DNA from 3 places in the Paenibacillus sp. FSL P4-0338 genome. Region 3 is predicted to be linked to each of the others. Evidence: riboswitches for the same ligand, from Rfam matches in the RefSeq annotation. Region 3 holds a riboswitch; each other region holds the start of a gene.
What was found. A riboswitch is a leader RNA that binds a small molecule or an ion and turns the genes downstream of it on or off. The one in region 3 is predicted to bind cyclic di-GMP.
Positions count from the first base shown of each region.

Region 1: it holds a riboswitch for cyclic di-GMP, as region 3 does, so the genes downstream of both, MKZ07_RS28630 (PA14 domain-containing protein) here and MKZ07_RS25575 (anti-repressor SinI family protein) in region 3, are expected to answer to the same signal.
Region 2: it holds a riboswitch for cyclic di-GMP, as region 3 does, so the genes downstream of both, MKZ07_RS26835 (transglutaminase-like domain-containing protein) here and MKZ07_RS25575 (anti-repressor SinI family protein) in region 3, are expected to answer to the same signal.

Region 1 is NZ_JBBOCG010000002.1:1,070,783-1,075,513, forward strand. It holds gene MKZ07_RS28620 (UDP-glucose dehydrogenase family protein) at 1-194, shown strand, start outside; gene MKZ07_RS28625 (sugar phosphate nucleotidyltransferase) at 1,268-2,641, shown strand; cyclic di-GMP riboswitch class I at 2,780-2,860, shown strand; gene MKZ07_RS28630 (PA14 domain-containing protein) at 2,875-4,731, shown strand, end outside.
Region 2 is NZ_JBBOCG010000002.1:640,989-645,719, forward strand. It holds gene MKZ07_RS26815 (phospholipid carrier-dependent glycosyltransferase) at 1-184, shown strand, start outside; gene MKZ07_RS26820 (glycosyltransferase family 2 protein) at 281-1,258, shown strand; gene MKZ07_RS26825 (GtrA family protein) at 1,248-1,652, shown strand; gene MKZ07_RS26830 (class D sortase) at 1,719-2,372, shown strand; cyclic di-GMP riboswitch class I at 2,499-2,580, shown strand; cyclic di-GMP riboswitch class I at 2,654-2,735, shown strand; gene MKZ07_RS26835 (transglutaminase-like domain-containing protein) at 2,749-3,558, shown strand; rRNA gene MKZ07_RS26840 (16S ribosomal RNA) at 3,924-4,731, shown strand, end outside.
Region 3 is NZ_JBBOCG010000002.1:342,339-347,069, reverse strand. It holds gene MKZ07_RS25585 (TasA family protein) at 1-540, shown strand, start outside; gene MKZ07_RS25580 (helix-turn-helix domain-containing protein) at 808-1,140, shown strand; gene MKZ07_RS25575 (anti-repressor SinI family protein) at 1,287-1,430, opposite strand; cyclic di-GMP riboswitch class I at 1,465-1,568, opposite strand; gene MKZ07_RS25570 (2-oxoglutarate dehydrogenase E1 component) at 2,065-4,731, shown strand, end outside.

The sequences.
Region 1 (4,731 bases), 730 kb from region 3:
CCGACTGGAGCCAGTTCAAGGAGATCAACCTGCACCAGCTCGCCGGAACCATGCGCCGCCAGGTGCTGATCGACGGCCGCAACGTCTATAGCAAAGAGCAAATCGAAGGCACCGGCCTCGAGTACATCTCCGTCGGCCGCCCGCAGATGGGCGGGCTTAGCGGATTCTCCGCTAGCGTGGCTGGCGCGGTGTAGACCTGCGGTCAAGGGCAGCGATCCACGGCGAGTCAGCCTTTTCTGGAGGAGCTGCGCCGGATCGGCTGCGCGGCGAAATGAAGGGGATAAATCCTCTTGAATGCGCTGAAAGTGGGCTGCGCGGTGAAATAAGAGGGATAAATCCCCTTGGATGTGCCGAAAGTGGGCTGCACGGTGAAATGAAGAGCACAAGTGCCCCTGAATCCCGGGAAGGTTGGCTAAATGAGTAAATGAAGAGCACAAGTGCTCCTGAATCCCGGGAAGGTTGGCTAAATGAGCAAATGAGGAGCACAAGTGCACCTGAATCCCGGGAAAGTTGGCTAAATGAGCAAATGAGGAGCACAAGTGCCCCTGAATCCCGGGAAAGTTGGCTAAATGAGTAAATGAGGAGCACAAGTGCACCTGAATCCCGGGAAAGTTGGCTAAATGAGCAAATGAAGAGCACAAATGCCCCTGAATCCCGGGAAAGTTAGCTAAACGATCAAATGAGGAGCACAAGTGCCCCTGAATCCTGGGAAAGTTGGCTAAACGAGCAAATGAGGAGCACAAGTGCCCTTGATTTCTCGGATTCGAGCCAAATGGAGCAACTGAGCAGCATTTGTGTCACGTACTTAAACTAACCAGCTTCTGCCGCCGCAAATTTGTGCGGCAAGCCCTTGGAACAAGAGTCTTGAATCCCGGTCTTGAATTCCATTGTCTTGGAATTCTTGCTTTCTCTAGCCGCTAGGTCAGCGGCGACGCCTTGGAACAAGCGGCAGCCCGGCCCCCCTTGCCGCTACAACAAGCGGCAATACCCGGATCTTTAACCGGGAGCTTCGCCTGCGGGCGAAGCGGATATGAAATCACAAGCCTGTTATGAAATGGAGCGGAGAGGAATTTTGGAGCTGTAGGAGCGGTAGCGTCCGCCTTTGTCTCCGGATATTATCTGCTGCAAGCAATATAATCAACAACATCTGGAGACAACAGCGGCCGTAAGCCCAAAATTCCTTGCAGCGACCCTCATAACAGGCGGGATTTTAACACACAGCCGCAATAAGAAATACCCAATAACAATACGATATGGAGGGTTCACTATGAAACTAGTACTTCTATCAGGCGGCTCCGGCAAGCGGCTCTGGCCGTTGTCCAATGATTCACGCTCCAAGCAATTTCTGAAGGTACTGGCAAGTCCGGCAGGTGAACCGGAATCAATGGTACAACGGGTATGGAGACAGCTGGAGGAGAACGGCATGGCCGGGTCCTCTTATCTGGCGACCGGACGCAGCCAGGTGGAGATGATCCAGAGCCAGCTCGGCAGCGAGGTGCCGATCATCGTGGAGCCGGAGCGGCGGGATACGTTCCCGGCCATTGCGCTGACGGCGGCCTACCTCTATTCCATCGCAGGGGTTTCCCCAAGCGAGACCGTGGCGATTCTGCCGGTGGACCCATACGTGGAATCCTCCTTTTTCGAAACGGTACTGCAACTGGAGAACACCATGCTGGTGAGCGGGGCGAACCTGGCGCTGATGGGCGTAGTTCCCGAGCATGCTTCGGAGAAATACGGCTACATTATTCCAACGGGTGCAGATGCGGGAGCGAATGGTTATCTGCAGGTCAGCCACTTCCAGGAGAAGCCGGACCGTGTGCAGGCCGAGGAGCTGATTAGCCAGGGGGCTCTCTGGAACTGCGGGGTGTTCGCTTTCCGTCTGGGTTACCTGCTGGATATCCTGCAGCGCAAAGGGCTGCCGCTTAATTATGAGGAACTGCAGAAGCAGTATAAGCTGCTGTCTTCCATCAGCTTCGATTACGAAGTGGTAGAGAAAGAAGAGAACATCGTCGTACAGCCGTATGCCGGATTCTGGAAGGACCTGGGTACCTGGAACACCTTGACCGAGGAAATGACCAGCAACCATGTCGGCAAAGGCTTTGTGACCGCTGACTCCGAGGGGACCTGCCTCATTAACGAGCTGGATATTCCGATTACCGTGATCGGGGCGAAGGATCTGATTATCGCTGCCAGCCCGGACGGCATTCTGGTGACGCACAAGACTGAGAGTCCGCGGATCAAGGAAGTGCTGAAGTCTTTTGAACAAAGACCGATGTACGAGGAGCGCCGCTGGGGCCACTACAAGGTGATAGATTATGTAAAGTATGACGAAGGCAACGAGGTGCTGACCAAGCGGATTTTCATCAATGAGGGCAAAAATATCAGCTATCAGCTGCATCACAAACGCAGTGAAATCTGGACCTTCGTCAGCGGGGAAGCCAGCATTGTCATCAATGAGAAGATGCATACGGTGAAGGCAGGAGATGTGGTGCGGATACCGGAAGGGACCAAGCATGCCATTCTTGCTCTTACCGATGTGGAGTTCATTGAGGTGCAGACGGGGTCGGAGCTGGTAGAGGAAGATAACATCCGTATTACTCTGGACTGGGAGGATATAGCGCTACATCAGTTCATTTCGTAGGTCTAACTTATCTATTTAACCATTTGTTACAGAATCAAAACAGGTACTCGGAACTATTTATTCGGAGAAATTCGCGTTTGCTCTACAAAAAAATTGCATAAAGACGATAATTTACGGTAAGAGGGATTGATCCTTCCAAAACGACAAAGGCAAACCTGATCGAAAGACAGGGACGCAAAGCTATAGGGCCTTCGCAAGAGTGGCAGCCTGGCTACCGAAAGGAAGAGAATATTGTGAAAACTTACCGTAAGTCTCGTTTGCTCTGCGCTGTGCTGTCGCTGGCCGTGGTATTGTCTGCTGTACCTGTGGGACTGGGAATCGCCCCTTCCACCGTCAAGGCTGCCTCCTCTGAAGGAGCGCCGGTGAACCCTAACGCCTCAGCGGAGGCGGTCAAGCTGCTGAACAATCTGTATGATATCTCGGGAAATGGAATCATTACAGGCCAGCATGACTATTTCGAGAGTCCGGATGAGCTGAGCAACAAGCTGAAGGGAACAAGCGGACAATACGCAGCACTGCATGGTTATGAGCTGGGAGCAATCGGTGGGCAGAGTGAGAGCGGAGTAGCTGCACAACGCAAAAATATCGTCTGGAGTGCGACGAACTGGTCCAGAGCGGGCGGCATTGTCGCCATGACCTTCCACCAGAATCTGCCAGGCACCAAGTACGAATGGTCCAATGTGCAGAAGCCGATCACCCAGGCGCAATTTAACAAATACGTAACCCCCGGAACGCCAGAGTATAATGCACTGATCACCGATCTGGATAAAGTAGCGGTCTCTCTGAAAAGCCTGCGGGATGCTAAGGTTCCGATCCTCTGGAGACCTTACCACGAAATGAACGGCGGCTGGTTCTGGTGGGGGAAGAAAGATAATTTTACAGCCCTGTGGAATATTATGTATGACCGGTTCGTGAACGTTCATCAGTTAAATAATCTGCTCTGGGTATGGAACCCGAATGCGCCTAATGCAAGCTCCGATCCCTATCCACGGACTTATCCGGGTGCGGACAGAGTGGATGTGCTGGCAGCAGATATATATAATAACGACTACTCCAATAAATATCATGATGATCTGACCAGCCTGGCTGGCGGCAAACCGATCGGCATCGGCGAGAACGGTGAAATGCCAAATATATCGAAGCTAAAGCTGAACCAGCAGAATTACGTGTTCATGATGAACTGGGGCAAGATGCTCTATGAGAATAACAGCACGGCGACAATCAAGAATTTCATGAATGACAGTTACACACTAACCCGTGACCAATATAAGGCCTGGTCTGCTCCGGCGGCGGCTCCTAAGCCAATCGCAACGCCAACGGCAACGCCGACGCCTACAGTATCACCGACACCAACAGCAACACCGACACAAACCGCAACACCGACGCCAACGCCGACGGCAACACCAACCGTTGCGCCGACTCAGAAGCCGGTCCCAACCTTCGGCGACCCGGAGAGTAAGCCTGGCCAGAATGGCCTGCTTGGAGAATACTTCAAGAACATGACGCTCTCGGGGACACCGGTTATGGTGCGTAACGATGATGTCATCAGCTTCAATTGGCGTCAGGGGACTCCTAATGCCGCACTGGGCGTAGATTACTTCTCAATTCGCTGGACCGGACAGATTAAGCCGGCTTACAGTGAGACTTATCAGTTCTATACTACATCGGATGACGGTATCCGCTTGTGGGTGAACGGCACACCGGTCATTGACAGCTGGGTCAAACAGAGCGGAACTGCCCGCACAGGAAGCATAGCCTTAACTGCCGGGCAATTGTACGATATCAAAGTAGAGTACTATGAGAATGCTGGCGATGCCAATGTCCATCTGATGTGGCAGAGCCCTAGCCAGGTGAAGGGAACCGTACCTGCAAGTGCGCTTTTCTCCAGAGCAGGCAACATATCCATACCTGTTCCGGCTGCAACAGCAGTACCGACAACGGTACCAGCAGCAACAGCAACGCCGGCACCAGTAACAACACCAACACCAGCAGCGACACCAACACTGACGCCAGTACCGGCACCAACGCCGACAGCAGCACCGACACCAACGCCAACACCGGCACCAACACCGACAGCGGCTCCTGTTCCC
Region 2 (4,731 bases), 300 kb from region 3:
ATCCATTGTGTACATCCTGAAGCTGCTTGACAGCAGGTTCCAGGGTGCCAGATACCTGCGGTACGCCTATGTTGCGGCCGCAGCCATCCTGTTTGTAATGTTCTATCCGGTATTGTCCGGCATGCAGGTGAACAGCAGTTATATCATTCAAGTACTTCGCTGGTTCCCTTCCTGGGTATTCTAGGAGGGGAGCTGTAAGAGCCGTATATTTGTTCAAAGCTGATGTTGATGAGGTGCATCAAGGAAGCTGTGGCTTACAATAAATTTAGGAGGAACCCTTGTGAAGGCCAGATATAGTGTAATTGTCCCCATGTATAATGAGGAGGAAGTCATTCAGGTAACCTACGAGCGGCTCAAAAAAGTAATGGATGAGTGCGGGGATACCTATGAGCTCGTGTTCGTCAATGACGGCAGCCGGGACCGTACGGCTGAGATTATACGCGGAATCAGTAATGCGGATGAGCATGTCAAGCTGATTGACTTCTCCCGTAACTTCGGCCACCAGGTGGCGATTACAGCGGGCATGGATTATGCTGAAGGTCAGGCTGTTGTGGTGATTGACGCAGATCTCCAGGACCCGCCGGAGGTCATCCTGCAGATGATCGCCAAGTGGAAGGAAGGCTATGAGGTAGTCTATGCCAAGCGGCTGAAGCGCCACGGAGAGACCTTCTTCAAGAAGGTGACAGCCAAAATCTTTTACCGTCTGCTCAGCAGCATGACCAGTGTGGAGATTCCCACAGATACCGGGGACTTCCGGCTGATCGACCGTAAGGTCTGCGATGTGCTGCGCGGCCTGAAGGAGAAGAACCGTTATGTGCGGGGGCTGGTGAGCTGGGTTGGCTTCCGGCAGACCATGGTGGAATATGTGCGGGAGGAACGCTTCGCCGGGGAGACAAAATATCCGCTCAAAAAAATGATCCGCTTTGCGCTCGACGGAATCACCTCCTTCTCGCATAAGCCGCTCAAAATCGCCTCCTATGTCGGCTTCTTCCTGTCCTTCTCCAGCTTCATTTACCTGTTCCTGGTTTTATTCCAGAAGGTTTTCACCTCCTGGACCGTGCCGGGCTGGGCATCCATTGTGGGAGTTAACCTGCTGTTTAACGGCATTGTGCTGATGCTGCTGGGCGTCATTGGGGAATACATCGGACGGATCTATGACGAATCGAAGGATAGACCACTCTATATCGTAAGCGAGACCAGAGGCTACCCGGAGACAGAGGCTGAAGACACCCGGAAGGAAAGCGATTATGCAAGATAAGGCTTGGCGCGCAGGCATGATCCAGTTTCTGAAATTTAATGCGGTGGGCCTGCTTAATACATTCATAGATTTTGCGGTATTTACCCTGCTGCATTCCCTGGGGATGCTTAACACCCCCGCACAGATTATTTCCTACAGCGCCGGGACGGCCAACAGCTTTTTCTGGAATAAGAAGGTGACCTTTAAGGGAAGGGACAGAGGCGGGAATGGCGGCTTTGACCGGATGCAGCTGGTGAGATTTATTGTGCTGAATCTGCTGGTACTGGGCATTTCGGTGCTGCTGATTCATCTTCTGACTGACCGGCTGGGGATACAGGTGCTACTGGCCAAGGTGCTGGTTACCTTCATAACAGTGATCATTAATTTCTTTGGAAGCCGGAAATGGGTATTCTAAAGAGACAGTATATATTCCCCGTATCCTGCGGGGCTGCAGTTATTCTATATTGCGGAGGCGATTGTCATGCGGAAGTTATCCTATTTGATTATACTTGCCGGGGTCCTGATTATGCTCTACCCCAAAGGAAGCGAATGGTACGAGGACCGTCAACAGCAGAAGCTGCTGGAAGAGGCCGAACAGGCTTATAGTGAAATCGTTCCTTCGGCTACGGCTCCTGCCAGCCAGGATCTGAGCAAGCCTTATGCGGAAGTCACCCAGCTGCTCGCGGAAGAGTCTGGTGCGGAAGAGCCGGTGCCCACTGCAGCGCCCGAGATTGAAGTTGGAGGGAAGATCACTGCCATTATTGAAATCGACAAAATCGATCTGAAGCTGCCTGTTCTGGAGGGCGCCACCAAGACCAATATGAAGCATGCTGCGGCGCATATGAAGGAGACAGCTCCGATTGGCGCGGTAGGCAATGCAGCAATTGCGGCACACCGCTCAAGAACGGCAGGGCGGCTGTTCAACAGACTAGATGAGGTCGGTAATGGGGACACCATTACTGTTATTACAAGCGGCCAGGAATACAAGTATGTTGTATATGATGTATCTATTGTAGAGCCTACCGATATTTCGGTACTGAAGGGAAATGATAATGATAAGATTCTGACCCTCATTACCTGTGATCCGCTTGTCAACCCGACCCACAGACTCATCATTCATGCGAAGCTCACCTGAATCTATCAGAACAAGGCGATAAAGGTCGAAAAAACATAAAATTTTAGTATATTTGTGGTGGAATCTAGCAATTTGGGTCTTGCTAATAGAGATGTGTATGGTAAAATAGAACTATCAAAAGCTAATGCACGATAACGGCAAACCTATCGAAAGGTAGGGACGCAAAGCTAGAGGGCCTTCCCGTCATGGATGGCAGCCAGCTACCGAATGAAGAGGCTTTTTTTGTTTGTTTTAATTCAGAATCTGTCATTATGTGGTAGTAGATTGGACAGATAAAGCTTATACGATAACGGCAAACCTATCGAAAGGTAGGGACGCAAAGCTAAAGGGCCTTCCCGTCATGGATGGCAGCCAGCTACCGAAAGGGGTTTTATCCATGAAAAAGTTTTATTTAATGCTAATTACACTTTTTGTAATCGTCACTTCCGTGCAGACAGGCACTGCTCAAGCTGCTAATGCAGATTCAAGCTGGTTAAATGTTGGACAACTTGATCAAGGGGTTATCGGGGTTTCGTACGATGTTCCTAAGGACAAGAAGATGAAGCTCATGATTACCAAGGACAATAACAGCTATACTTACAACTTATACACCTCCAAGCCGAACGAGACGTTCCCGCTGCAACAAGGAAACGGCTCTTACAAGGTATCCGTTCTTGAGAATACTACGGGCAACAAATACAAAGTGCTATCTTCCGAGACTGTCTCTCTTTCAATGAGCAATGTGAATGCCGTATATTTGAGCTCTGTACAGAATGTTAAGTGGAGTTCTTCCGATAAATCCGTTCAAAAGGCAGCCCAGCTTACAAAGGGTCTGACCACAGATGCAGACAAAGTTAAGGCTATCTACAATTACATCGTAGCTAACGTGAAATATGACTACTCTCTGGCTAACAGCGTAAGCACAGATTATATTCCGAACAACGATAACACGCTGGCTACCAACAAAGGGATCTGCTACGATTACGCATCCTTGTTCGCTACTATGCTCCGCAGTGAAGGTATTCCAACCAAATTGGTTATGGGAAATACAAGCTATGTAACTTCATACCATGCCTGGAACGAAGTGTTCCTAAATGGCAAATGGGTAACGATTGATACTACAGTAGATGCAGGTCTGGGCAAGAACACAGTATCAACAGAACTGGTCAAAGCAGCAAGCAAATACACTGCAGCGAAATTCTACTAAGAATAGCTGTGAACTATAGCATTACCTGAGAATAACCCGCTTAATCATTAAGCGGGTTATTTTTATTTATATAAAGGTTGCTTTTTAATAGAAGGATAGGTTATTATAAGTAAGCGTTGTTGGAGCGGCAAAGGAAATGAGAATTACTTAAATAAGTAATTTCAAAAATAAAGCTTGCATTGCTCGGATGAACGTGATATATTATAAGAGTTGCTGGTGACGCGGTAAGCGGCGCTGATAACGAGCTTGATCTTTGAAAACTGAACAACGAGTGAGTATCGGAGATCACTTCGGTGAGATCCAAATTAGAGAATGTAAATTCTCGTCAGATGTTTCAAAATGAGCAATCGCTCTTTCTAAATACCAATTTGGAGAGTTTGATCCTGGCTCAGGACGAACGCTGGCGGCGTGCCTAATACATGCAAGTCGAGCGGAGTCTGAAAGGAAGCTTGCTTCCTTTCAGACTTAGCGGCGGACGGGTGAGTAACACGTAGGCAACCTGCCCTCAAGCCTGGGATAACTACCGGAAACGGTAGCTAATACCGGATAATTTCTTTTTTCTCCTGAGGAGAGAATGAAAGGCGGAGCAATCTGCTGCTTGGGGATGGGCCTGCGGCGCATTAGCTAGTTGGTGGGGTAATGGCCCACCAAGGCGACGATGCGTAGCCGACCTGAGAGGGTGAACGGCCACACTGGGACTGAGACACGGCCCAGACTCCTACGGGAGGCAGCAGTAGGGAATCTTCCGCAATGGGCGCAAGCCTGACGGAGCAACGCCGCGTGAGTGATGAAGGTTTTCGGATCGTAAAGCTCTGTTGCCAGGGAAGAACGTCCGGTAGAGTAACTGCTGCCGGAGTGACGGTACCTGAGAAGAAAGCCCCGGCTAACTACGTGCCAGCAGCCGCGGTAATACGTAGGGGGCAAGCGTTGTCCGGAATTATTGGGCGTAAAGCGCGCGCAGGCGGTTATTTAAGTCTGGTGTTTAAACCTTGGGCTCAACCTGAGGTCGCACTGGAAACTGGGTGACTTGAGTACAGAAGAGGAAAGTGGAATTCCACGTGTAGCGGTGAAATGCGTAGATATGTGGAGGAACACCAGTGGCGAAGGCGACTTTCTGGGCTGTAACTGACGCTGAGGCGCGAAAGCGTGGGGAGCAAACAGGATTAGATACCC
Region 3 (4,731 bases):
TTGTCTTTAATCGGCGGGGGCACGTTCGCTTACTTCAGCTCCACAGCCACCAGCACGGCAACCTTCGCCGCAGGTACGCTGAAGCTTGGCTCTTCCTTCAATACTCCGGTAGCGTTGACGAATCTGAAGCCGGGAGACTATACCGTCCGCACCTTCACCTTGTCCAATGACGGCACACTGGATATCAAATTCCTCAAGCTTGCCACCACTTACACCGTGACCGATGCCAAGGGCGATAACGCAGGCCAGGATCTCGGAGACCACTTCAAGGTCAAGCTCCTCGATAATTCATACACCGGCGGTTCATTAAGCGGTCATGTGCTGTCCGAGATCTCCCTGAAGGATCTGAAAAACACCCCCAGCTACGATCTCGTAGCAGCAGGTATACTGCCGGGAGGGATTGCCGCAGCCGGGTCCAAGACCTTCAAGATCGCCTTCGAGTTCGTGGACAATACGCTCGATCAGAATATTTTCCAGGGTGACGGCTTAGCATTGAACTGGACCTTCGATGCACTTCAAGGAGTGGGAGAAGCCAAGTAGGCCAAAGCTGCATTTATCGATCAAGAACGGCATATCCTCCCCCATCCGGGCCGGGTATGCCGTTTCCTTTTCCCCGCTTCCGGGTTCAAGGATTTTTGTCCGATTTGCAGATTTTTGTTATACTGACAAGTGGAAACGGCTTTGTCTTCTTTTTAAAGAGCGGCACCGTTTCTGCGAGAAAGATAGGGCTACGGTATAGCGCGAAGCATATCACTTCTTATCTTTTACCAAAAAAGTACGGAGGGCGTTGTAATCGTGTCAGATACTATGGGAAGCCGCATCCACAAACTCCGGCTGGAGAAGGGCTATTCGCTATCCGAGCTTGCGGATAAGGCTGATGTGGCGAAATCATACCTCAGTAATGTGGAACGGAATATTCAATCCAACCCCTCCATTCAATTCATCGAAAAAATCGCAGACGCGCTTCAGGTATCCATTCATGTACTGCTGTATGGCGGACTGGCAGAGACGGAAGAACAGGCACTGGACGGGGAATGGTTCCGGCTGGTTCAGGAGGCTATGGCCTCCGGTATAAGCAAACGCGAATTCAAGGAATTCCTCGATTACCAGAAATGGCGCATGGAACAAAAGGACAACTAGACGTAGCATCGTATGCCTCAAGGAAGACTCCGCACGGCAGGGAGGCCGCCTTCGGCGAGGGCATTCTTTCAAGCGGCATACAGAAAAGGCACAGCGTACCGGACGCTGTGCCTTTTCTGTATGTATCCTAACAATGATGACCGCCCTTACATCGCCTGGAGTGCCTTTTCACTTAGAAACCGGCGGATATCCTCCGCCGCGATCCCCGCCTGCTTGGCAGACATCAGCAAGTGCACCCATTCTAAATCCAGATCTACTGCCTGCAGCTCGTCATTCCCCTGGTTGGACATATCCAAGAAATCTCCTCCTAGAATTTTCGCGTCCCCAGGCAGTCCGGCCATCATAGTAGTATTGCTACTTTGTAGTATCTCTACGTTAGATCCGAGACTTTGTGCCCCTGTCTTTCGGCAGGTTTACCTTTTACTGGACCCTTTCCATCATGAAAGGATCTGGCAAGAATCGATGAAACCGTTCTCCGCAATAACATTATACAAGATCATACGCGATTAGTGTGTCGTTTTCTGGAATTTTTTTATGATAAAATGTGAGGAAACTTAGCTGAAATTGCCAGCGGCTTGTATAAATATTTCCAGTTCCAAGTTCAAACCCTAAGTAATAGTTTAATTATGCTAAAGGGAACTCTAACTACTCCGCTTTACCGCACCACGCAACATCGTATAGAGACAATTACCCATCTGTATAGATAACGGACAGTGATATGGATTTATTTCTATTTATGATAGTTCCGTATGAATACTGTAATGAATCATGCCGAATTGCGAACGGATTGACCGAAAGTATGAATTGATTACCCCGCCGGAAAGTAGCACAATAGGATGAGAATGAAACCGCAAACATTTGCAGCTCCGCCAAGTGGCACACTGGATGCCTCGCGTGGAGTTTATCCGTTAGGAGGACCTATTCATGGCAGTCAAAGAGCCCTATAACGACACAGTATGGAGCAAATACTACGGCCCCAATCTGGGCTACATCCAAGAAAGATATGAGCAATTTGTCAAGGACCCCTCTTCTGTTGAACAACATTACCGCGATCTCTTCACCGTATCCGGCCCCCCTCCACTGGCACCCGATGCCGAGAGGGCTCCAAGGCCTGCCGTATCAGCAGATGCCGAGTGGCTCAAGAAGGCTGTCAAGGCCTCGAAGCTGATCGCCAATATTCGAATATATGGCCATATGGCCGCAGACATTGACCCGCTGGAGCGCAGCAAGAACCCGATGGCCAAATGGCTGGAGCTGGAGACCTACGAGCTTACCCGCGAGGATCTTAATGCTCTGCCCGCTTCGCTGATCTGGGATAATGCCCCTGCAGATGTGCATACCGCGATGGATGCCGTCCACAGAATGCGTCAGGCCTATACCCAGACCATTGCCTATGAATTCGGGCATGTGCATGATGAACGCGAGCTGCGCTGGCTCAACAGCCAGGCGGAATCGATGACCTCCCCTGCCCCGCTGAATAATACAGAGCGCAAAGAGCTGCTGAAGCGGCTGGTTCAGGTGGAGCATTTCGAGACCTTCCTGCACAAGACCTTCGTCGGCCAAAAGCGGTTCAGCCTGGAGGGCAATGATGCCCTCGTGCCGATGCTGGATGAGATTGTGCGGGCCGCCGCGCATGACGGCGCAGAGCATATCCTGATGGGCATGGCCCACCGCGGAAGACTTAATGTGCTGGCTCATATTCTGGGCAAGCCTTATGATATTATTTTCTCGGAATTCCATCATTCGCCGAACAAGGAACTGTTCCCTTCGGAAGGCTCCATGGGCGTGACCTACGGCTGGAGCGGTGATGTGAAGTATCATCTCGGGGCTGACCGTGCCGTCCGCGAAGGCGAGACCGTGCGCACCCGGATCACACTGGCCAATAACCCGAGCCATCTTGAATTCGTTAACCCTGTCGTCGAGGGCTTCACACGCGCCGCACAGGAAGAGCGCAACGATCCGGGACTGCCTAAGCTGAACACAAGCAAGGCCATGGCTGTGCTGATGCACGGCGATGCCGCCTTCCCTGGAGAGGGCATTGTCGCTGAGACGCTTAATATCGGCAAATTGCAGGGTTATCAGAATGGCGGCACCGTGCATATTATCGTCAATAACCGGATCGGATTCACCACAGAGAGCGAGGATTCCCGCTCCACCCATTATGCCAGCGACTTGGCCAAAGGGTATGAGATTCCGGTCGTGCATGTCAATGCCGATGACCCGGAAGCCTGCATTGCCGCAGTACGTCTGGCCAGTGCTTACCGCCATATGTTCAAGAAGGACTTCCTGATTGATCTGATCGGCTACCGCCGCCACGGGCATAATGAAATGGATGATCCTGAGACCACCCAGCCGATTGTGTACGGCAAAGTGCGTAACCACCCTACTGTGTACCGCGCTTATGCAGAACGCCTGGAGCGCGAGAAGGTAATTACAGCAGATGATCTGAAGAACATGATTGCCGAGGCAGAGAGCGTCCTCCAGCAGGCCTTTGACCAGATGAAGGAAGGCAAGCACAAGAATGCGGAGTCCAAAACCGCCGTCGCGCTGGATAACGACAGTCCCCAGCAGCGTCCGACTGCCTTCCCTCTTGCCGGTCTGCAGGAGATTAACCGTGAGCTGCTGCGCGTACCGGCCGGCTTCAAGGTCTATCCGAAGCTGGAACGGATTCTGCAGCGCCGCAAGGATGCGCTGAATGACGGAGAGCGGGTAGACTGGGCGCTGGCAGAGACACTTGCCTTCGCTACCATCCTGAAGGATGGCACGCCGATCCGCCTCAGCGGACAGGATGCACAGCGCGGCACGTTCGCCCACCGTCATCTGGTGCTGCATGACAGCGAGAACGGGGAACTCTATGCTCCGCTGCATCAGCTGAGTGATGCCGGCGCTTCATTCGGCGTCTACAACAGTCCGCTGTCCGAGGCCTCTGTCCTTGGCTTCGAATATGGTTATAATGTGTTCGCACCGGAGACCTTCGTCATCTGGGAGGCTCAATACGGCGACTTCGCCAATGCCGCTCAGGTCATTATTGACCAGTTCATTTCCGCCGGCCGCGCCAAGTGGACGCAGCGCAGCAATCTGACGATCCTGCTGCCTCACGGCTATGAAGGCCAAGGACCAGAGCATTCCAGCGGCCGAATGGAACGGTTCCTCCAGCTCTCCGCTGAGGAGAACTGGACTGTAGCCAACCTGACCACTGCTGCTCAGTATTTCCATCTGCTCCGCCGTCAGGCCGCACTCTGCGGACAACCGGATGCCCGGCCGCTGGTGATCATGGCGCCGAAGAGCCTGATCCGTAACACGCGCAGCACCTCAGCCGGAGCTGACCTCGCTTCGGGCACCTTCCAGCCGGTTCTTCCCGAGCCGCTGCTCGGCAGTAAGCTGGAAGCCGTGAAGCGCCTCGTGGTATGCAGCGGCAAGGTGGCCATCGACCTGCAGACGGAGCTGGAAGCAACGCGCGGACAGGACTTCTCCTGGCTGCACATTTTGCGCATGGAACAGCTCTATCCGTTCCCGGAACGCGAGCTTGGCGCTCACCTTAGCAGCTTCAGCTCGCTGGAGGAAATCGTCTGGGTACAGGAAGAACCGAAG